Regions from separate parts of the Serratia sp. AR11 genome, predicted to be linked through region 2. Evidence: predicted binding sites of a transcription regulator. Region 2 holds the regulator's gene; each other region holds the start of a gene.
The links. Region 2 encodes PurR, which represses purine synthesis genes. Its sites were predicted from a motif close to CANGCAAACGTTTGCNTG; they were not measured.
Positions count from the first base shown of each region.

Region 1 (5,974 bases), 1.8 Mb from region 2:
CGCGTCCGGCCAGCGGCTGGATCTCGGAGCACAATACCCAAATCAAGGGGCCTGCACTCATGGCAAAGCCGGTGATGAAAATCAGCAGCACCATAACCGCTGCGTATTGTTCTGCTGGATTGCTGATGCCGGTGTGGAACATATAACCCAGGGTGCCCATGCAAATGGCCATCACACCGAAACCCAGCTTGAGCATTGGCTTGCGTCCCCAACGATCGACCAGCGCGATAGCGATAAAGGTAGCCAGCACGTTGGTCAACCCGGCGATCACGGTGCACCACATTTGTTCGCTGGTGGTGGAGAAGCCGGCGATTTCAAAGATCTTCGGTGCGTAGTACATGATTATCGTCATGCCGGTGAACTGCTGCATAAATTGCAGCAAGATGCCAAGACAGGTGGAACGGCGGAAGTTGGCATTGTGGCGAAACAGTTGCCAGCCGCGTTGCTTCATTTGCAGACTTTCACGGATTTGGTCCAGTTCCACGCGGGCTTCATCATCCGAGTTACGTAGCAGCATGAGCACCTTTGAGGCCAGCTCGCTGCGGCCTTTCATGGCTAACCAGCGCGGACTTTCCGGCAGCGTCACCACGCCAATAAACAGGATGATGGCGGGGAATGTGATAATACCCAGCATCCAGCGCCAGTGACCTCCGGCGCTGAAGGCGGTGTCAGACAGGAAGGCCGCCAGAATGCCGATAGTAATCATCAATTGATAAAGCGAGATCATGCTGCCGCGAATTCGTTCCGGGGCGATTTCCGACAGGTACAGTGGTGCAGTGAACGACGCTACGCCGACGGCTAAACCCAGAATAAAGCGCGAAATAACCAACACTTCGAGATTAAGGGTAATGGCGCAACCGACAGAGCCGACGACAAACAACACGGCGCTCAACAACAGGCTTTTTTTACGGCCAAGGCGGGAAGACATCGGCCCGCTGCCCAGTGCCCCGAGTGCGGCACCGAGCATCATAATGCTGACCACGATTTCCTGCTGTTGGCTGGACAGGCTGAATTCGTGGGCCAGGAACGGCAATGCACCGGCGATTACCCCCATATCCAGGCCAAACAGCAGCCCTGCTAAGGCGGCGAGAAAGCAAACCTGCAGGGTTTGCCGGTTAGTTTTGGCGGGAACAGCGATTTTTTTCATAACAACACCTTTTTATTCAATGCGTTATATTTTTATGCGGAAAGCGCTGGCACCGAACTGTCGGTGAAGCCCGCCCCAGAAGTAAGCCGTTCAGTTATTATTCATTCAGGTAATACAAAACTATCAATCTTGTAATACAAGAATGCTAGAGCCAAAAGCACTCGGGAACTGTGAGATTGATCGAAATTACAGCAAAGGAGGGTTTTTAGAGGATATGAGCGAACATTTCCGGCTGTTTATGCCAATTATTCTTTCTGGCCGCGTTGAGCAGAATGACACGCATGCATTGGCGCGCATTTTCCACCTGCTTGAAGCGAATAGCCTCCAGCAGCTGTTGGTGTTCTTCTACGGCTTTTTGGGCCAGGCGTACGTCCTCTTCCAGCGTTTGCTGAAAAGAGAGGGCCATTGCGGCGGACAGCGCACTGCCTAATGAATGTAAAAAGGGGTTATGGCTGGCCCCCAGTAAAGCGAGATGAAATGCCATATCGCCCTGTTCGAACAGTTCGCGGCTGGCTTGTTGCTGCCCTTGCGCCATCAACTTGCAGGCATCTTCGAGCGCCGCCAAATCATGACCGGTGGCATTAACCGCCGCCAGCGCGGCGATATTGGGTTCAAAGATCAAACGAGTGACCATTAGCTGTTCAATCAACAACGGATCGAGGCTGTCTTCTGCCAGCCAGGCCAGAACATCGGTATCCAAAAAGCTCCACTGCTGGCGTGAGTTAACCGTACTGCGCTTCTTGGCCTGGATGGAAATCAGCCCTTTTGCGGCCAGCACCTGCAAGGCATTGCGTACCGAGGTACGTGAAACCTCGTACTGCTGTGCCAGCTCATTTTCCCCCGGCAACGACAGCCCGGGCGGCAAATCGCCTCTGATGATGCGGCGTGCCAAATCTTGCGTCAGGGTTTCCGATAGGGTCGTGGGTGCGGTTTTCATCCGTGGCTCTCAGGCAATAAAGCGGCAGTTACGCCATATACTAAGCTAAGCGGCTGATTGGTGGTACCCATGCCGGTTTTAGTGAATGAAATGAGGGTTTTTTCCTGCGATGTTTAGCCATTGAAATTGCATGATTATGTACAATCGGCAACAGACACTTTTAGGTCAATTGTTAACCCATTGACAGCATTGCTGATGAAATACGAGAGATATCATAATTTTCTAATTATGAAATGAATCCTCTGGCGGTGATAGGGCGAGGCAGTTACCCTGAACCGATAGCCTAATGGGATAGGCGTCAAATCAACAAGAGAGCAAGTATGACTGATTCATTAATCCGCATCGCGGTTGCGGGTTCCGGCGGCCGTATGGGCCGTCAATTGATCCAGGCGGTACAGCAGGCACCGGGCGTGGTGCTGGGGGCAGCGATATCGCGGCCAGGTTCAAGCCTGATCGGTACCGACGCCGGTGAACTGGCGGGCGTTGGCGCACTGGGTGTGACCGTTAGCGACAGTCTGGAAAAGGTGGTCGATGATTTCGATATTCTGATCGACTTCACCCGCCCGGAAAGCACCCTGGCCTATCTGGCTTTCTGCGTCGAGCATAAAAAAGCCATGGTGATTGGCACTACCGGCTTTGATGACGCCGGTAAAGACGCCATCCGTGCCGCCGGGCAGCAGATTGGGATCGTCTTTGCCGCCAACTTCAGCGTCGGCGTCAATCTGGTGCTGAAACTGTTGGAAAAAGCCGCTAAGGTGATGGGCGACTATACCGATATCGAGATTATTGAAGCGCACCATCGCCATAAAGTGGATGCCCCTTCGGGCACGGCGTTGGCAATGGGTGAGGCTATCGCTGGCGCATTGGGGCGCGATCTTAAAGAGTGCGCGGTGTATGCGCGTGAAGGTTATACCGGTGAACGCGATCCGAAGAGCATTGGCTTTGCCACTGTTCGTGCAGGCGATATCGTGGGTGAGCATACCGCCATGTTTGCCGACATTGGCGAGCGGGTTGAGATCACCCATAAAGCCTCCAGCCGGATGACTTTTGCCAGCGGGGCGGTACGGGCGGCATCATGGTTGCATAACCGTGATAAAGGGCTGTTTGATATGCGAGATGTGCTCAATTTAGACCAATTATAATTGATTTATATACCATCGTGATGTGGTTGTATTGATCATAATGCTATGATTAATGGACAATAATTTTATTGTCCTTTTTTTTAACACATAAAACATGAGTTATGCGATTATTTATTTTTGTAGTGGCTGTTTTTGTGTGTTTTCATATGTTTTTTAACCGGGATCTCTTGATGGTGATGTTTTTTGCCCTGAATTTTGCCTTCATCATCGCGCTTTTTTGTCATTCATCCCCGCAACCGTTTACCAACCCGAGTTTAGCGGTGTTTTTATGGCTGCTAACCCTATTAAACGTCGAGAAGTGCAAAAATAAGAGAAAAAATGGCGCTTTGGGTAGACAAGCGGAGCTCTCATCATTAGAATGCGCCCAATTTGCCAAAAATTGACCTTGAGGGCGGTTTTTGCATTGATTTAGATCGCGATATCTGAATTAATATGCAAATATTGTGATTGATTATTCCTTGGAGGGTGTTTTGATTAAGTCAGCGCTATTGGTTCTCGAAGACGGAACCCAATTCCACGGTCGGGCCATCGGGGCAGAGGGTACGGCAGTAGGAGAAGTGGTCTTCAATACGTCGATGACCGGTTATCAAGAAATCCTCACTGATCCTTCCTACTCCCGCCAGATCGTTACTCTTACTTATCCTCATATCGGCAATGTCGGCACCAATGCTGCTGACGAAGAATCCTCCGCAGTACACGCCCAAGGCCTTGTCATTCGCGACCTCCCACTGATTGCCAGCAACTACCGCAACGAAGAAGGCCTGTCTGACTACCTGAAGCGTCATAACATCGTGGCGATCGCCGATATTGATACCCGCAAGCTGACCCGTCTGCTGCGTGAGAAGGGTGCACAGAACGGCTGCATCATTGCTGCCGATACCCCGGATGCAGCCCTGGCCTTGGCCAAGGCCAAAGGTTTCCCGGGCCTGAAAGGCATGGATCTGGCGAAAGAAGTGACCACCCAGGAAGCTTACAGCTGGCAGCAAGGCAGCTGGCGGCTTGAAGGCGAACTGCCGGAAGCCAAAGCGGCCTCCGAGCTGCCATTCCACGTAGTGGCTTATGACTTCGGCGCCAAGCGCAACATCCTGCGTATGCTGGTGGATCGCGGCTGCCGCCTGACGGTAGTGCCGGCACAGACCCCGGCAGATGAAGTGTTGAAGATGGCTCCGGACGGCATTTTCCTGTCCAACGGCCCGGGTGACCCGGAGCCTTGTGATTACGCCATCACCGCCATCAAGCAGTTCCTGGAAACCGACATTCCGGTGTTTGGCATCTGCCTCGGCCACCAGTTGTTGGCACTGGCCAGCGGCGCGAAAACCGTGAAGATGAAGCTCGGCCACCACGGCGGCAACCACCCGGTAAAAGACCTGGATAAGGACTGCGTCATGATCACCGCGCAGAACCATGGTTTTGCCGTGGACGAAAATAACCTGCCGGCGGAACTGCGCGTAACGCACAAATCCTTGTTTGACCACACGGTGCAGGGCATTCACCGCACCGACAAAGCGGCGTTCAGCTTCCAGGGCCATCCGGAAGCCAGCCCGGGCCCACACGATGCCGCGCCGCTGTTCGATCACTTTATCGAACTGATCGAGACTTACCGTTCTAACGCCAAATAATCAGGAGCAGTAAAAATGCCAAAACGTACAGACATAAAAAGCATCCTGATCCTCGGCGCTGGCCCGATTGTTATCGGCCAGGCGTGTGAGTTCGACTACTCGGGTGCTCAGGCGTGTAAAGCGCTGCGCGAAGAGGGTTACCGCGTTATTTTGGTGAACTCCAACCCGGCTACCATCATGACTGACCCGGAAATGGCCGATGCGACCTACATCGAGCCGATTCACTGGAAAGTAGTACGCAAAATCATCGAAAAAGAGCGCCCGGATGCCGTGCTGCCGACCATGGGCGGCCAGACCGCACTGAACTGTGCGCTGGAGCTGGAACGTCAGGGCGTGCTGGCCGAATTTGGCGTGACCATGATTGGCGCCACCGCTGACGCGATCGATAAAGCCGAAGACCGTCGCCGTTTCGACGTGGCGATGAAAAAAATCGGCCTGGACACCGCGCGCTCCGGTATCGCGCACAATATGGAAGAAGCGCTGGCGGTTGCCGCTGACGTTGGCTTCCCGTGCATCATCCGTCCTTCCTTTACCATGGGCGGCAGCGGCGGCGGCATCGCCTATAACCGCGAAGAGTTCGAAGAGATCTGCGAACGCGGTCTGGACTTGTCACCGACCAAAGAGTTGCTGATTGACGAGTCGCTGATTGGCTGGAAAGAGTACGAGATGGAGGTGGTGCGCGATAAGAATGATAACTGCATCATCGTCTGCTCGATTGAAAACTTCGACGCCATGGGCATCCATACCGGTGACTCCATCACCGTGGCCCCGGCGCAGACGTTGACCGACAAAGAATACCAAATCATGCGTAACGCCTCGATGGCGGTGCTGCGTGAAATCGGCGTGGAAACCGGCGGCTCCAACGTGCAGTTCTCGGTTAACCCGAAAACCGGCCGCCTGATCGTTATCGAAATGAACCCGCGCGTGTCCCGCTCTTCGGCGCTGGCATCGAAAGCCACCGGCTTCCCGATTGCCAAAATCGCCGCCAAGCTGGCGGTGGGTTACACCCTCGACGAACTGATGAACGATATCACCGGTGGCCGTACGCCGGCCTCGTTTGAACCGTCCATCGACTACGTGGTAACCAAAATTCCTCGTTTCAACTTCGAGAAATTTGCCGGCGCCAACG
Region 1 covers NZ_CM150739.1:687,686-693,659, forward strand. Annotated here, with positions in the region: gene ACSOSI_RS03235 (sugar porter family MFS transporter) at 1-1,147, opposite strand, end outside; gene ACSOSI_RS03240 (FadR/GntR family transcriptional regulator) at 1,353-2,084, opposite strand; gene dapB (4-hydroxy-tetrahydrodipicolinate reductase) at 2,405-3,226, shown strand; gene carA (glutamine-hydrolyzing carbamoyl-phosphate synthase small subunit) at 3,697-4,845, shown strand; gene carB (carbamoyl-phosphate synthase large subunit) at 4,861-5,974, shown strand, end outside.
Region 1: the regulator PurR is predicted to act here: its motif matches at 3,456-3,473, upstream of carA (glutamine-hydrolyzing carbamoyl-phosphate synthase small subunit).

Region 2 (5,974 bases):
AGCGCCGATCAAGAAGAGTGAGCTGGAAAGCGGCGATCTGGTGTTCTTCCGCATTAACAACCGCGGCGTGGCCGACCATGTTGGGGTTTATTTGGGTAACGGCAAATTCATTCAGTCCCCGCGTACCGGTGAAGAAATCCGCATCAGCCAGCTCGATAACGACTACTGGCAAAACCACTACATCGGCGCACGCCGGGTAGTCACGCCAAAAACCATTCGATAAGCACCCTTGCGGCTGGCGCTGTCAGCCGCTCTCCCCTGATCATTTCCCCAAACCTCGTAGTCATAGCCAATCCCTTGCCCGTTCCCCCTGTAATTCATCGCGAAAATTGCTAAGCTAAATACCCACAATAAAAACAGGCCAATCTCATGCCCGTTGTTACGACGGTGGACTGGCACTGTACAAGGAGAAAGCAATGTCGTTCGAACTTCCTGCATTACCTTATGAAAAAAACGCCCTCGAACCGCACATTTCCGCAGAAACTCTGGAATACCATTATGGCAAGCATCACAACGCCTACGTGGTGAACCTGAACAATCTGCTGAAAGGCAGCAAGTTTGAAGGGTTGTCCCTCGAAGAGATCGTTAAGGCCTCTGACGGCGGCATCTTCAACAATGCGGCCCAGGTATGGAACCACACTTTCTATTGGCACTGTCTGTCGCCACAGGGCGGCGGTGAGCCTGAAGGTAAACTGGCCGTGGCGATTAATCAGGCATTTGGTTCTTTCGCCGAATTTAAACAGCAATTCAGCGACGCCGCAGTGAAAAACTTTGGCGCAGGCTGGACCTGGTTGGTGAAAAAACCGGAGGGTTCGCTGGCGATTGTTAACACCTCGAACGCAGCGACACCGCTAACCGGTGATGATAAACCGCTGCTGACCGTCGACGTTTGGGAACACGCCTATTACATCGATTACCGCAACGCACGACCTGCCTACCTGGAAAACTTCTGGGCACTGGTTAACTGGGCATTTGTGGAAAAGAACCTGGCGTAACGCGGGGAAAAACAATCAGGCGCAGCGGGCTGCGCCTGTTTTACTTGAGGGGATCAGTTCAAAGCAGCGGTGAAGCTGAAAGCAATAATCACGGCCAGTGCACAAACGGTGGTGAACAGTGACATTTTCAGATCGGTATCCATTACAACTCCTTTTCAGATTGGGTTTCCCAAGGGTAAAAGGCACACAATTAATGCGTCAAACCATTTTCACACAGTTGAACAATAAAATCTTGTTATCATTTCCCGGTTTATTATACCGATTACCTCTTCCACTTTGGCTCAATATGGGACAAAATTCGCAGTTCACAACTGTGTACCGGCAAAATGCCCCTCCTGATCAAGCGCTGACGACTTCAACACACTAAAAACTCAGTTTTCGCTTCTTTGGAGAAGGATCTACGCAGGCAAACGATTAACATCACACTTACATACTGCAACATGTGAGTTCAGGAGTCATTCTTTACATGGCAACGATTAAAGATGTGGCCAAACGCGCTGGCGTTTCCACCACCACCGTTTCGCACGTCATCAATAAGACTCGTTTCGTCGCCGAAGAGACAAAAGCGGCCGTTGGCGCTGCGATTAAAGAGCTGCATTACTCACCCAGCGCCGTAGCGCGCAGCCTGAAGGTCAATCACACCAAATCGATTGGCCTGCTGGCCACCTCCAGCGAAGCCCCCTACTTTGCCGAAGTGATCGAGGCGGTAGAAAACAGCTGCTACAGCAAAGGCTATACGCTGATTTTATGTAACTCGCACAACAATCTGGACAAACAGCGGGCCTATCTGGCGATGCTGGCGCAAAAGCGTGTCGATGGCCTGCTGGTGATGTGTTCGGAATATCCAGACCAATTGCTCGGCATGCTGGAAGACTACCGCAACATCCCAATGGTCGTGATGGACTGGGGCGCGGCCCGCGGTGATTTTACCGATAGCATCATTGATAACGCCTTCGCAGGCGGCTATCTGGCCGGGCGGTATCTGATTGAACGCGGTCACCGCGATATCGGAGCCATTCCAGGCCAACTGTCGCGCAATACCGGTGGCGGCCGCCATCAGGGCTTTTTAAAAGCCATGGAAGAAGCCAATATTGAAGTACGTGACGAGTGGATTGTTCAGGGTGACTTTGAGCCGGAATCCGGCTACAAGGCCATGCACCAGATCCTGTCGCAAAAACATCGCCCGACCGCGGTATTCTGCGGCGGCGACATCATGGCGATGGGCGCGATCTGCGCCGCCGACGAACTTGGGCTGCGGGTGCCACAAGACATTTCGGTGATTGGCTACGATAACGTGCGTAACGCCCGCTATTTCACCCCGGCACTGACCACCATTCATCAACCCAAAGAGCGTTTGGGTGAAATGGCGTTCACCATGTTGCTGGACCGTATTATCAGCAAGCGTGAAGAGTCGCAGGTGATTGAAGTGCATCCGAAACTGATTGAGCGTCGTTCGGTCGCTGACGGCCCATTCATCGATTACCGCCGCTAATTGCTAATGCCGGAGGCCGCTGTGGTTTCCGGCACCACTTCGCTTAGCCATTCCTGATTCAGCGTTTCACTGTCCCCCAGGTAATCCAACAGCCAGGCCATCGCCGGTGATGGCGTATTCTGCTGCCAGGTCAGACAACAGGGGCTGGCCGGAAACGGCTGCTGCAGCTGCAACGCTACCAGTTCCCCACGCTGCACCAATGGCAAGGCCTGATGCGCCGGCATCATGCCAACGCACAGGCCGGCACACAGACAATCCAGCGCCGAGGCCCAGTCCGGCACCACCAGCCGCCGTTGGTTGTCCAGTGTCCAGGTGACCCGCTTGGGCAGGTTGCGCGAGGTATCTTCCAGACACAGCGACGGGAAAGGCCGCAGTTGCTCATCTTTCAACAGGCCATCCATCATCGCCAGCGGATGCTGCGGACTAACCACGCACAGCCAGCGCATGTCGCCCATATCGCGAAAGGCAAACCCGCCGCCGACCGGCACCGCACGCGTCGCCCCAATCGCCATATCAGCACGCCCGTCCACCAGCGCATCCCAGACGCCGTTAAACACCTCAGGTTGAACCATCAGTTCTACGTCGGGGAAATGGCGATAGAAGTCCAGTACCAGTTGGCGGCAGCGCTGGGGTTTAACAATGATGTCTACCGCAATTTTCAGTTGGCCACGCCAACCGTTAGCCACCTGCTGACACTGGCGGCGGGTGTCGAGCATTTTTTTGATGACACTGCGTGCCTCCTGCACAAACACCACGCCGGCCGGGGTCAGTTCCACGTCACGATGACGCCGTTCAAACAGCGGAACCGCCAGCCATTGTTCCAATTGCCGCACGGTATAACTGACCGCCGAGGGCACTCGGTGCAGCTCATGCGCCGCTGCGCTGAAGCTGCCGGTGCGGGCGACCGCATCTACCACATCGAGAGAATATTCAGACCACATAACCTTGCCTTCAATTTTTTTAACAGCACCTCGCAAATATTACCGTTTCACAAGCAGAGATCCAGCCGGATACACTTGCCGGCGCTAAAAACCTGCGACAATAAAATATTAATGAGAAATACCATGCGAAATTCCTTTGGTTTTATGTTCTATCTTGCCGGCCTGAGTATGCTGGGTTACCTGGCCACCGACATGTACCTGCCCGCCTTTGGCATAATGCAGCAAGACCTGCAAATTTCCGCCGGGGCGATCAGCGCCAGCCTGAGTATCTTCCTGGCCGGCTTCGCCTTTGCTCAATTGCTCTGGGGGCCACTTTCCGACCGCCTCGGCCGTAAACCGGTGTTGCTGATTGGCCTGGCGCTGTTTGCCCTGGGTTGCCTTGGCATGCTGTGGGTACAAAATGCCGTTCAACTGTGGTCACTGCGTTTCATCCAGGCCATTGGCGTCTGTTCCGCCGCCGTTACCTGGCAGGCACTGGTGATTGACCGCTACCGTGAAGGCAAGGCCAACCGGGTCTTCGCTACCATTATGCCGTTGGTGGCACTTTCACCAGCGCTGGCGCCGTTGGTCGGTGCCTGGCTGTTGAACCACATGGGCTGGCGTGCCATTTTTGCCGTGCTGCTGGGCATTACCGTCATTCTCCTGCTGCCGACTCTGCTGTTGAAAGAAAACGCTAAACCCTTGCCTTCCGCAGAAAAGAAAAACAGCCTGACCTTCTGGCAACTGCTTAAATCCCCGGTGTTCAGCGGCAGCGTTACCATCTTTGCCGCCTGCTCAGCCGGCTTCTTCGCCTGGCTGACCGGTTCACCCTTTATTCTTGGCGATATGGGGTACAGCCCAAATGATATCGGCCTGAGCTATGTGCCGCAGACCCTGGCCTTCCTGTTAGGGGGTTATGGCTGCCGCACCGCGTTAAATCGCATTAATGGCAACACCTTACTGCCGTGGCTGCTGGTAGCTTATGGCATCAGCATGGTGGCGTTATATCTGGTTGCCACGCTGACCGAACCAACGCTCACCACGCTGCTGATCCCGTTCTGCGTGATGGCGCTGGTCAACGGTGCCAGCTACCCAATCGTAGTGGCGAATGCGTTAACCCCGTTCCCGGAAGGCACAGGCAAAGCCGCAGCGCTGCAAAACACCCTGCAGTTGGGGCTGTGTTTTGTCGCCAGCATGCTGGTATCGGCCTTTATCGAACAGCCGCTGTTGGCAACGGTGACGGTGATGGTTTCTACGGTAGTATTAGCCGCATTGGGCTATATGCTGCAACGGGGAAAAGTGATGGATGAACAGCAGGCGACGCGACAGGAACATGCTAACTCTGCGTCATAATTGTATGTATTAATAATCACTTAAAGAATATTTTTGCCGAGTGCGATTTACAGTTGAGTAAGCGCCTCGGCAAGCCTATACTCAAAACGACCTTTTAAAATAACACTTTTATAATTTCTTTATCACAAATTGCTGTTGTGTACGCGTATGGCGTCACACTTTTTTAAGGATTGTCTTTCCAGCGTTTCTTGCGCAGGAACCTTCTTAAAATTTTCCTCTGTTCATAGTCGGATATCAGACGCCACGGGACTTTTTACCGTAGGTAAACGTATGCACCCGCAGAATTTGTCTAAGCTATTTTTTGGCGGGTCATAAGTCAGAAGAAGGTGATGGAGAAGCTATGAGTTCATCGTGTATAGAAGATGTGAGCATCCAGGACAACCCATGGTACCGTATCGCTCATGAAATGCTCAGCATGGCCGGTATTGAAATAAACGGCTCGCGCCCATTCGATATTCAGGTTAAAAACCCCAATTTTTTTAAACGCGTGCTGCAAGAAGGCTCTCTGGGCCTGGGTGAAAGTTATATGGACGGCTGGTGGGAATGTGAACGGCTGGATATATTCTTTCAACACGTGGTCCGTGCCGGTCTGGAAAAGAAACTCCCCCACCATCTTAAAGATACTTTGCGTATTGCCGCCGCGCGACTCACCAATTTGCAATCGAAGAAACGCGCCTGGATAGTCGGGAAAGAACATTACGATCTGGGGAACGATCTGTTTACGCAGATGCTCGATCCGCATATGCAATATTCCTGCGCCTACTGGAAAGAAGCCACTACGCTGGAAGAAGCGCAAGAAGCCAAGCTGCGGATGATTTGCGAAAAGCTGCAGTTGCAGCCGGGTATGAACCTGCTGGATATTGGCTGCGGCTGGGGCGGACTTTCCGCCTATGCGGCGAAAAATTATGGTGTTTCGGTGGTGGGCGTGACCATTTCCGCCGAACAGCAAAAACTGGCGCAGGAGCACTGTGCCGGGCTGGATGTCGAAATCCGCTTGCAAGACTACCGCGATTTACACCTGCAGTTTGACCGTATTGTTTCAGTCGGCATGTTCGAGCACGTCGGTCCGAAAAATTACCACACCTACTTTAAAGTGGTGGAACGTAATTTAAAACCGGACGGTCTGTTCCTGCTGCACACCATTGGCTCGAATCGGACAGATATGAATGTTGACCCGTGGATCAACAAATATATCTTCCCGAATGGCTGCCTGC
Region 2 covers NZ_CM150739.1:2,486,797-2,492,770, reverse strand. Annotated here, with positions in the region: gene ACSOSI_RS11900 (C40 family peptidase) at 1-223, shown strand, start outside; gene sodB (superoxide dismutase [Fe]) at 417-995, shown strand; gene cydH (cytochrome bd-I oxidase subunit CydH) at 1,049-1,138, opposite strand; gene purR (HTH-type transcriptional repressor PurR) at 1,462-2,487, shown strand; gene punR (DNA-binding transcriptional activator PunR) at 2,484-3,428, opposite strand; gene punC (purine nucleoside transporter PunC) at 3,552-4,760, shown strand; gene cfa (cyclopropane fatty acyl phospholipid synthase) at 5,101-5,974, shown strand, end outside.

Region 3 (5,974 bases), 2.0 Mb from region 2:
CGGGATCATACAGCAGGTGGTGCCCTGGCGTGCCAACTGCACGAAGGCTTCCGACGAGTTCACGATATGGCAGGGCACGCTACCCGGCGACAGATCAAAGTTCTGCTGCAGGAAAGCCTGGTGCATGTCGTCGAGATGATCGAACGCCACCGCCGGCGCTTTGAGTAGCGCGGAGCGCGTAACCCCGTTCGGGAAGTAACGCTCGGCAAAACCCTTCGAGGCGACAAACAAATAATCCAGCGCGCCCAGTTGATCTACCAGGCAGCTTGGCAGCGGCTGTGGCTGGATACTCACTGCGCCAACCACTTCACCCCGGCGCAGACGTTCCTGAGTGCGGGTTTCGTCTTCTACCTGCAGGTTCAGGCGGATAGGGGAATCTGTCAGCACCGGTTTCAATGCCGGTAGCAGCCAGGTCGCCAGGCTGTCGGCGTTAACCGCCAGCGACAGCAGCAGCGGCGTATCAATGCCGGTATCGTTGCCCAGCCACTCTTCTTCCAGTAATTCCACCTGGTGCAACAGCGCCAGCAGTTTTTGGCCCTGCTCGGTCGGGCGTGGCGGCACGGTACGCACCAACAGCGGTTGGCCAAACAGGTTTTCCAACTGCTTGATGCGCTGGGATACTGCCGATTGTGTGATGCAAAGTTTTTGCGCGGCGCGCTCAAAGCCACGCTCACGGATCACCGCGTCCAGCGCTTGCAGCGTTCGATAGTCTGGGCGTTTCATCGGAAAGATATCCCTTAAAGTAAATTGATACAGGCACTATGCCACATCTCTGGTGTATTACAGGTGGAAAATCACCGGGCCATCTTGCCGCACCGCGCCTAAAAATGCGGCCTGGCGTGAAGAAGTGTGATCCTGCCTAAGTGAAAAATAGCGATTTACCCTATAATACGCACACGTTTTCGTACAGAGGCAATGGACATATTATGACGCAGGATGAACTGAAAAAAGCGGTTGGCTGGGCAGCACTGGATTACGTTACCCCGGGCACCATCGTTGGGGTCGGCACTGGCTCGACCGCCGCCCACTTTATTGACGCGCTCGGCTCGATCAAGCACCAGATCGAAGGGGCGGTGTCCAGCTCTGACGCCTCTACCGCCAAGCTGAAAAGCCTCGGTATCCACGTTTTCGACAGTAATGAAGTGGATTCGCTGGATATTTATGTCGACGGCGCGGATGAAATCAACCGCCATATGCAGATGATCAAAGGCGGCGGCGCTGCGCTGACGCGTGAAAAAATCATTGCCGCTATCGCGCGCAAATTTATCTGTATTGTCGATTCCAGCAAACAGGTCGATGTGTTGGGTAAATTCCCGCTGCCGGTAGAAGTGATCCCGATGGCACGTTCTTACGTAGCGCGTGAGCTGGTCAAGCTGGGCGGGCTGCCGGAGTATCGTCAGAATATCCTGACCGATAACGGCAACGTGATCCTCGATGTGCATAACCTGAGTATCATGGACGCCATTGCGCTGGAAAACAAAATCAACGGCATCGCCGGTGTGGTGACCGTGGGTCTGTTCGCCAACCGGGGTGCCGATGTGGCGCTGGTTGGTACGCCTGACGGCGTGAAGGTTGTCGAGTAATGTAGTGCCGCTACAGGTATGCGGTCTTGGATCCCACCAGGCCGCATAATTCACTGGTTAAAATATCTTTTATTAAAAGCGTCAAATTTGGTGACATATGTCACATTGCGAGCGATAGCTCCACGAAGCTTCTGTCTATTTCTTTCCCTATGGCATTTTCTGCCAGAAACCACCAACAACGCTGAGCCTTGTACTGACGGGCGGGCAATCGTTTGTATTGCCGCCCGCGATATTTTTGTTATGTTGGATGCGTGCTGTTTCACAACAGCCGCTTCTGAAGTCTGAACATAGGGTCGGGTAAATGGCAAAAGTATCATTGGAGAAAGACAGGATTAAATTCCTGTTGGTGGAAGGGGTTCATCAGAGCACGGTAGATAATCTGCTGGCAGCCGGATATACCAACATTGAATATCACAAAGGTGCGTTAGACACCGAATCGCTTAAGGCATCGATTCGCGATGCTCACTTCGTCGGTATCCGATCGCGCACAAATCTGACCGAGGAAGTTTTCGCTGCCGCAGAGAAGCTGGTGGCGGTGGGCTGTTTCTGTATCGGCACTAACCAGGTTGATCTGAAGGCGGCGACCAAACGCGGCGTCCCGGTGTTTAACGCACCTTTCTCTAATACCCGATCCGTGGCTGAAATGGTGCTGGGCGAACTGCTGCTGATGTTGCGCGGCATTCCGTCCGCCAACGCCAAAGCGCACCGTGGCGAATGGCAGAAACTGGCCGTCGGCTCGTTTGAAGCGCGCGGCAAGAAGCTGGGGATTATTGGCTACGGCCATATCGGCACCCAACTGGGGATCCTGGCCGAAGGCCTGGGCATGAAAGTGTTCTTCTACGATATCGAGAACAAGCTGCCGTTGGGTAATGCCCAGCAGGTGCGTCACCTGTCCGATCTGCTCAATATGAGCGACGTAGTGACGCTGCACGTGCCGGAAACCCTGTCGACCAAGAATATGATGGGCGCAGAAGAGCTGGCGTTGATGAAGCCAGGCTCGATTCTGATCAACGCCTCGCGCGGTACCGTGGTGGATATTCCAGAATTGTGCAAAGTCCTGGCCAGCAAGCATTTGGCCGGTGCGGCGATCGACGTCTTCCCGGAAGAACCTGCGACCAACAGTGAGCCGTTCATCTCACCGTTGTGCGAGTTTGACAACGTGATCCTGACTCCGCACATTGGCGGTTCTACGCAGGAAGCGCAGGAGAACATCGGTGACGAAGTGGCCGGTAAGCTGGCGAAATACTCCGACAACGGTTCGACCCTGTCGGCGGTTAACTTCCCGGAAGTGTCACTGCCGGCGCATGGCCCTAATGCCAGCCGTCTGCTGCACATCCATGAAAACCGTCCTGGTGTACTGACGCAGATTAACCAGATCTTCGCTGAAGAAGGGGTGAACATCGCCGCGCAGTACCTGCAAACCGGTCCGGAAATCGGCTACGTGGTTATCGATATCGAAGCGGAAACCGAACGTGCTGATGCTGCACTGCAACGCATGAAGGCTATTGACGGCACTATCCGTGCTCGCCTGCTGCTCTGATTGAATACGCGGTGACAAAAAGGCCGGATTTTTCCGGCCTTTTCTATTTGGCTATCTGCCATGTCCAATTTTGAGATGGGGTAATGATTTCCGGCAGCGGGATATCCCAATGCTCCACCGGCAACTGTTCCACCTGCTGACAGTCATGCGCCAACCCGATAGGGTAGGGGCCGAGATGTTGCCAGTTTTGCAGAGTGCGATCGTAAAAACCGCCGCCCATCCCCAAACGCTGGCCCGAGCTGTCAAACGCCACCAATGGCGTCAGCACCACGTCGAGTGATCCGACCGGCAAGACGTTGCGCACATCGAGCTGTGGCTCAAGGATATTGAAACGGTTGTTAACCAGCGGCGTTTCCGGGGTGTAACGCAGGAATAGCAGGTTGCCGGGGCTAAACGGGTGCAACACCGGCAGGTAGACTTGCTTGGCCTGTTGCCATAACCGTTCAATCAGCGGACGGGTATCCAACTCACCGTCAAACGACAAAAATACTGCAATGCTGTGTGCCGCCTGGATGCGCGGATGCGCAGCGATACGTTCGGCAGTTTGCAGGGCAAAGTTATTTTGTTGTTCAGAGGTTAGAGCGCGTCGACGCTGACGGATTTGGTTACGGATGTTCTGCCGCTGCTGGGCATACTGGGCTTGAAAAGACATAGTCAGCACACTTACCGCTGAGGAAGGGGGAATCTCCGAGATGCCGTCGCAGGCTGTAACCCTTGAACCCATGGTTCAAGGTGAACGTGCTGTCGCAATCTTAAGGCTTCTCGGCGGGCCGAGCATGCACACCGATCGCGGATCATCACATTCTGTTGGTACTAAATATCGGCTCAGGGGACTGGCCCGCTGGCGAACATCTCAGAGAAATTTTTTACTCATTGCCGAAACCTTGGATTTCAGCAACTTAAGTTATTCGAATTGTGCATCCTGACGTTCAGAGATGCGACCCTGTTCAAGCAAAGCCTGTTCAATGGTCTGTTGTAGCATGCGAATGCGTTGTTCCATATTGGACGCATAATCACGGGTTTTCAACCGTTCTTGAGCAAGTTCGTGACAAACATTCAATGCCGCGATGAAAACGAGCTGCTCAGTATTTGTGACTCTAGTGCGAACTTTAAGATCTTGCAACCGTTCGTTAAGATCGACCGCTGCCATGTTCAACGCATCTTGTTGTTCTGGCGGGCAATTGACTCTTAAAGAGCGACCAAAAATTTGAATATCTACTGGTTGTGCAGACATGCCACCTTCCTGCCTAAATTTCGCGCCAGCCTCAACCTGCCCTTACCGGGCCGTCCAAAGCGGGCGCCACTATATATACCTCGGTACCAAGATACAACCCCTTTTTCAGTACCTGGTTGTAATCTACTGCGACAGACATTACCAGTCAAAAAAGGGTTTCAAAATGCGTATTTAGCTTCATTTTGTTCCCTGCCGGCAGTGTGTGAGATCTGGCACATCACGATTATAACTAGCCACTGAGGTGTCGTGCTTATCTGGTACAGCGACGGACCTTGGTGGTAGCATAACACGAACTTATCCTGCCAACGATGACGAATACGCATGTCTATACAGAATACATTTCCAAGTTACCAATCTTTGACCCTTGCCCTCAACCAGCAAGCGGTGGCGTTGACCGCTGCAGAAATGCACGGCCTGATCAGTGGCCTGTTGTGCGGTGGCAGCCGCGACGCCGGCTGGCAATCGCTGGTCTATGATCTGACTAACGAAGGCGTGGCCTTCCCGCAGGCGCTAAGCTTGCCACTTCAGCAACTTCATGAAATTACGCGTGAAACGCTGGAAGATGACGATTTCATGTTCCAATTGATGATGCCGGAAGGCGAGACGGTCAGCGTGTTTGACCGCGCCGACGCGCTGAGCGGTTGGGTGAACCATTTCCTGCTCGGGCTCGGCATGATGCAGCCGAAACTGGCTCAGGTGAAAGACGAGGTGGGTGAGGCGATCGACGATCTGCGCAATATCGCCCAACTCGGTTATGAAGAAGACGAAGACCAGGAAGAGCTTGAGCACTCTCTGGAGGAAGTGGTGGAGTATGTGCGGATGGCGGCCATTTTGTGCCACACCGAATTTACCCGCCGCAAGCCGACGGCACCGGAAAATGCCAAACCGACCTTGCACTAAATACCCGCTATCACGTCCTTAAGGCCGTGAGCACAGGCAGATTGATTTCAGGAGAAGGTGATGACTCAGCAGGAATTCAACAGCCGCCGTCAGGCGCTGTTGGCTAAAATGGCTCCGGCCAGCGCGGCGATTATTTTCTCTGCGCCGGAAGCGACGCGCAGTGCCGATACTGAATATCCTTACCGTCAGAACAGCGATTTTTGGTACCTGACCGGTTTTAACGAGCCGGAAGCGGTGCTGATTCTGGTGAAAAGTGACGAGACGCATAACCACAGCGTGTTGTTCAACCGGGTGCGCGATCTGGCGGCGGAAACCTGGTTTGGCCGCCGTCTGGGCCAGGATGCCGCTCCGTCGAAGCTGAGTGTGGACCGTGCTCTGCCGTTCAATGAAATCAACGACCAATTGCCTCTGTTGCTTAATGGCCTGGACGTGGTTTACCACGCACAGGGCCAGTACGCCTATGCCGATAAAATAGTGTTCGACGCGCTGGACAAGCTACGTAAAGGCTTCCGTCAGAACCTTCAGGCACCGGCGACCCTGACCGACTGGCGTCCGTGGCTGCATGAAATGCGCCTGTTCAAGTCGTCCGAAGAGATGGTTATCATGCGCCGCGCAGGTGAAATTAGTGCGCTGGCCCATACCCGCGCGATGGAGAAATGCCGTCCGGGGATGTTCGAATATCAGCTCGAGGCGGAAATTCACCATGAGTTTACCCGC
Region 3 covers NZ_CM150739.1:4,495,313-4,501,286, reverse strand. Annotated here, with positions in the region: gene ACSOSI_RS21250 (LysR family transcriptional regulator ArgP) at 1-723, opposite strand, end outside; gene rpiA (ribose-5-phosphate isomerase RpiA) at 927-1,583, shown strand; gene serA (phosphoglycerate dehydrogenase) at 1,885-3,123, shown strand; gene ACSOSI_RS21235 (5-formyltetrahydrofolate cyclo-ligase) at 3,167-3,775, opposite strand; RNA gene ssrS (6S RNA) at 3,804-3,986, opposite strand; gene zapA (cell division protein ZapA) at 4,028-4,357, opposite strand; gene ACSOSI_RS21220 (YecA/YgfB family protein) at 4,679-5,257, shown strand; gene pepP (Xaa-Pro aminopeptidase) at 5,318-5,974, shown strand, end outside.
Region 3: the regulator PurR is predicted to act here: its motif matches at 1,785-1,802, upstream of serA (phosphoglycerate dehydrogenase).

Region 4 (5,974 bases), 1.6 Mb from region 2:
GGAGATTCTTCGGTACCCGCCAGCATGGAGCCGACCATCACACAGGATGCACCAGCCGCGATGGCTTTGGCGATGTCACCGGAGAAACGGATGCCGCCGTCGGCGATAACCGGAATACCGGTGCCTTCCAGCGCTTCAACCGCGTCGGCGATAGCGGTGATCTGCGGTACGCCAACGCCGGTAACGATACGAGTGGTACAGATGGAGCCAGGGCCGATACCCACTTTCACCGCGCTAACACCGGCATCAGCCAGCGCTTTGGCGCCTGAAGCGGTCGCGACGTTGCCGCCAACGATCTGCAGATCCGGGTATTTGGCGCGGGTTTCACGAATGCGCTGTAATACGCCTTCGGAATGGCCGTGGGAGGAGTCAATCAGCAGGACGTCAACGCCGGCAGCGACCAGCGCATCAACGCGCTCTTCGTTACCTGCACCGGCGCCAACCGCAGCACCAACGCGCAGACGGCCATGCTCGTCTTTACAGGCGTTTGGCTTGCGTTCCGCTTTTTGGAAGTCTTTGACGGTGATCATGCCCAGCAGATGGAACTGGTCGTCTACCACCAGCGCTTTCTCAACGCGTTTTTCGTGCATTTTCTGCAGCACGACTTCACGCGCTTCACCTTCTTTCACCGTAACCAGGCGCTCTTTCGGCGTCATCACGGCGGTAACAGGCTGGTTCAGATCGGTGACGAAGCGTACGTCACGGCCGGTAATGATGCCGACCAGTTCGTTTTCTTCGGTCACTACCGGGTAACCGGCAAAGCCGTTACGCGCCGTCAGTTCTTTCACTTCTTTCAGGGTGGTGGTCGGAGTCACGGCCTGTGGATCGGTGACCACGCCGCTTTCATGTTTTTTCACGCGGCGGACTTCTTCAGCCTGACGCTCGATGGACATGTTTTTGTGGATGAAGCCTAAACCGCCTTCCTGCGCCAGCGCGATAGCCAGATTGGCTTCGGTAACGGTGTCCATGGCTGCGGACAGCATAGGGATATTCAGGTGGATGGTTTTGGTCAATTGGGTGCCGAGCTCAGCGGTATTAGGCAGAACCGTAGAGTGAGCTGGAACCAGGAGAACGTCGTCGAATGTCAGTGCTTCTTTTGCGATGCGTAGCATGGGCAATATCTCACCAGAGTGGGCTGTGAAAAAGATAAAATATTGCCGCGGCATTATACAGAGCGTAATCGGTTGCCTCCAGTACTTTCGCACAAAAACTCTTGATTACCTTTTTCAGCCATGTAGTATCGACCAATTAAGTGCTTGTTTTGAAATTTGATCTGGGTCACATGTCGCTACCTGTTTCGCCGTCTATTTTTACCGTAAGCCGCCTGAATCAGACGGTTCGACAGCTGCTGGAAATGGAAATGGGCCAGATTTGGCTCTCCGCAGAGATTTCCAACTTCTCTCAACCCTCTTCCGGCCACTGGTATTTCACGCTGAAAGACGATCGTGCGCAGGTGCGTTGCGCGATGTTCCGCAACACTAACCGCCGCACCACTTTCCGTCCGCAGAATGGTCAACAGGTCCTGGTTCGTGCCAGCATTACGCTGTATGAACCGCGCGGCGACTACCAACTGATTGCCGAAAGCATGCAGCCTGCCGGTGACGGCCTGTTGCAACAGCAGTTCGACCAGTTGAAACAGCGCCTGAGCGCCGAAGGCCTGTTCGACCAACAGTTCAAGCAACCCTTGCCCAGCCCGGCCAAACGCGTCGGGGTCATTACCTCCGCCAGCGGTGCGGCGCTGCACGATGTGTTGCAGGTGCTGCAACGGCGTGATCCTTCACTGCCTATCATTATTTACCCTACTTCGGTGCAGGGCGCAGAAGCGCCATTGCAGATTGTGCGTGCCATCGAAACGGCTAACCGCCGCGACGAGTGTGACGTGCTGATCGTCGGCCGTGGTGGCGGTTCGCTGGAAGATCTGTGGAGTTTTAATGACGAACGCGTGGCGCGGGCAATTTTCGCCAGCCGCATTCCGATCGTCAGCGCCGTCGGCCATGAAACCGACGTCACCATTGCCGATTTTGTCGCTGATTTGCGTGCGCCAACCCCTTCAGCCGCCGCCGAACTGGTCAGCCGCAATCAGCTGGAGCTGCTGCGCCAGTTGCAGTCCCAGCAGCAGCGGATGGAAATGGCGATGGATTACTACCTGGCACAGCGCCAGCAGCAGTTCACCCGTATCAACCACCGTTTGCAGCAACAGCATCCGCACCTGCGCCTGGCGCGTCAGCAGACGCTGTTGTTCAAACTGCAGCGTCGATTGGAAGATGGCATGCAGAACCAGCTGCGGGTCTCTTCACGCCGCAGCGAACGGGCGCAACAGCGCTTGGCGCAGATGCAGCCACAGGCACGCATTCATCGCTATCAGCAACGCGTGCAGCAGCAGGAATACCGTTTGCAGCAGGCACTGGAGCGGCAGCTTAACGCCTGGCGTCAGCGCTTTGGCGTGGCCTGCAGCCAGCTTGAGGCGGTCAGCCCGCTGGCAACGCTGGCGCGTGGCTACAGCGTGACGCAAACGCCACGCGGCGAACTGCTGAAAACCACCAAACAGGCACAGGTGGGTGAATTGCTGAAAACCCGTCTGCAGGATGGCTGGGTGGAAAGTGAGGTGAAAACCATTACCCTGGCCAAAAAGCCGCGCAAAAAGCGCGCGGCTGAATAATTCCGCTTATTCCAGCGTAAAACTGTTGCCGGGCGCGCCGTTGATCCACAACTCACGCGTTTCTCCGGCAGGCAAGCTGAAGGTGATGGTTCGCCATGCCGGTTTAAAGCGGCCCTCGGTGGTGATGTTCAGCATGATGCGCTGATTGTCACTGAGCATCTCCCAGCGCAGCCACAGCGCGTCGCCCTGCTGCCAGCCATAACTCTCGCCGTCGTCTTCAAATAACAGCCCAGAAGCGCTGCCACAGCCTTTTAGCGGGTACAACTTAAGCTCACGTCGATCGTCCGCCGTTACGTCAACATGCGCCAGGCGGGATGACAACGGCAATGCCGCACCGGCACGCACCAGCAGCGGCAAGCGCTCCAGCGGGGCTTTCAGCATCACCGTCTGGCCGCCACTGAACCACTGGCCGCTGTAGAAGCAATACCAACCATCGCCGTTATCCGGCAGATACACCGGCCGCTGGCGTTGCCCCTGCTCCACTACGCTGGCCACCAGCAGATCGCGACCAATCATAAAATCATCGGTTTCTTTCAGGGTCTGCTCGTCATGCTCATGGTCGAGGAAGGTCGGGCGCAGCATCGGCTCGTCGTCGGCATTGGCCTGCCACAGCAGGGTGTAAAAATACGGCATCAGCCGGTAACGCAGGTTAATCGCCTCGCGTACCGCCGGGGTAGCGGCCGGATACATCCAGGGTTCATTCACCGTGGCGTCATCGTTCCAGGAGTGAATGGTGAAACGCGGATGCATCACGCCGTTTTGCACCCAGCGCACCAGGAGTTCAGCGTCCGGCTTGTCACCGGAGAAACCGCCGACGTCGTGCCCCAGGTTATACAGGCCAGACAGGCTCATGCCCAACCCCATACGGATGTTGTAACGCAAAGTCTGCCAGTTGGTGCGGTTGTCGCCGCTCCAGGTCTGCACATAGCGCTGCATACCGGCGCAACCTGAACGCGAGATCAGGTAAGGCCGCAGCTCGGGAGCAAAGCGTTGCTGAGCCTCCATTGAAGCGCGCATCATCAGTAACGGCATCACCGGGCGAATGTGCTTGATGGCGATAGGCGTGCCAAAACCGTGGCAACGCGCCTCTCCGTCCCACACTTCGTATTCGTTATTGTCATTCCAGGTGGAATCAATGCCCATCTCCAGCAGCTGCTGCGTCACGCCCTGTTGCCACCATTGCACCGCCGCCGGATTGGTGAAGTCGAGGTGCGAGCCTTCGTCGTCCCAAAAGCTGGAGCGCTCCGGCCGGTCACTTTCGGAATCCCGGATAAACAACCCCTGCTCCGCCGCCTGCTGATACTGCGGATGATCCTGCAACAGGCACGGCTTGATGTTGGCCGCCAACTTTAACCCGGCGTCGTGAAATGCCTGGCTCAACTGCTTGGGCTGCGGCACCTTGTCGTAGTTCCAGTTGAATACATAGCGCTTGTTGCCGATCGAGGTATAACCCGACGACAGTTGGAACGAGTCGCAGGGAATATCATGCTGGCGACAGAGCTGAATAAACTGCTGTAGCTGCTGCTGGGCGTCCGGCGCATCGGTGTAATGCATGGTGGAACCGCTGTAGCCCAGGCTCCATTTCGGGCCGAAGTGAGTCTTGCCGGTCAGGCGTACAAACGCCTTGGTCACGTCCAGCACTTTGGGGCCGAGGAACAGGTAATAATCCAGATCTCCCGCTTCGGCCTGATAGCGGCGATAGGCCAGATGGTAGTTATCGATCTCATTGCCCAGATCCAGCCAGCAACTGCTCAGGTTGTCGTAAAACAGCCCGAAACTGGCCTCTTCCCCACGGGTGATGGTGAAAGGAATGTGCTTGTACAGCGGATCGGTGCTGGCGGCGTTGTAACCCATCGCGTCCAGGTTGCGCATTTCAAAGCGGCGACCGCTGCGCTCCAAATCACCGGCCTTCTCACCCAGGCCATAGTACCGCTCGGCGGCCTGACGGCGCTGGTAGTGGGCCACGCCGTCACCGTGCGGGTTCAGCAGGTAAGCGCTGGTTGGCCGATCGGCGGCCAGAGGACGCCATTCACCCGCGGCGTTGCAGTGCTCCCACTCCAGCCACAGCGGCTGATGCACGGTCACGCGCAGTGCAGACGTCGTCACCACCAGCCGATCCTCATGTTGCTGCAACTGATAACCCGGCAGGCCGAAGCCGGCCACGCTCAAGCGATCACGCCCTTCCCAGGGCACATCAGTCTGCGGCGCAATGCTCCAGGTGCGATCCAGCGCCAACTCGCCATTGCGTTTAATCAACACGCGGAACAGGCTGTTTTCCAGCACGTAAAGACAGAATAGGTGACGTTCATCGACCAACAGCTCAATGCGATCGGCAGACTGACCGGCCAACGTCCAATTTTTTAAGGTTTTCATAGGCATCCAACTTAACTATTAAGTGTTTTTTTACCGCCGCGTTCGGCGATCAAGGCAATCAGGAATACGGCGCCGATCAGGTCGAAGAAGCCCATGGCGATAAACAGCGGGTTGAAACCGACGGTATCGGAGACCGCGCCGATCAGCAGCGTGAACAGGAAGCTGGCGATCCAGGCGCTGGAGCCGCGCATACCGTTGACCGTCGCTACCTGATTTTTATCGAATGATTCCACCACCAGCGCGCTGAGCATGCAGGAGATCACCTGATGGCCGAAACCGCCGATCGAGATCAGAGCGATCGCCACATAGGGATCTTTGGTGATCGCGACGAACGCCAGCGAGACCATCATGAATGCGCCGGTGACCGAGCTGGCAACCACCGAGTTGACGCGGCTGCAGCCGAACCATTTACGGTACAAAGTGGTGAGATAGCCGCTGGCGACGCTGCCGATGTCCGCCGCCAAAAACGGCAGCCAGGCAAACATGGCGATGTGTTTTAAATCCATGCCGCGTTCGGTGGCCAAATACAGCGGCACCCAGAAACTGAATACCGCCCAGGCCGGCTCGGCGAGAAAGGCCGGAATGGCAATGCCGTAGAACTTTTTGTTGCGGCAGAGAATGGCCAGCGACTTGAGGAAAGGCAGTCGGGGTAACTCCGGCTCGTTGTCTTCGCGGATCAGATCCAGCTCCTGCTGGCTCAGATTGGGGTGCTGCTGCGGCGAGTGGTAGAACCGCCACCACAGCACCACCCAGAGCAGCGCCAGCGCGCCGGAAAACAGGAAAGCGCCCTGCCAGCCAAAGGAGACGTGGGCAATAACGATGATCGGCGGTGCCAGCATGGCGCCAATAGAAAACCCGACGCCCGCCCAACCGGCGGCGATGGGCCGTTCCTTCTTCGGGAACCAGTCGGAAATCGCCTTGGCGTTGGCCGGCGTAGCCGCC
Region 4 covers NZ_CM150739.1:4,082,670-4,088,643, forward strand. Annotated here, with positions in the region: gene guaB (IMP dehydrogenase) at 1-1,112, opposite strand, end outside; gene xseA (exodeoxyribonuclease VII large subunit) at 1,283-2,659, shown strand; gene ACSOSI_RS19225 (glycoside hydrolase family 31 protein) at 2,666-5,032, opposite strand; gene ACSOSI_RS19230 (MFS transporter) at 5,044-5,974, opposite strand, start outside.
Region 4: the regulator PurR is predicted to act here: its motif matches at 1,174-1,191, upstream of guaB (IMP dehydrogenase).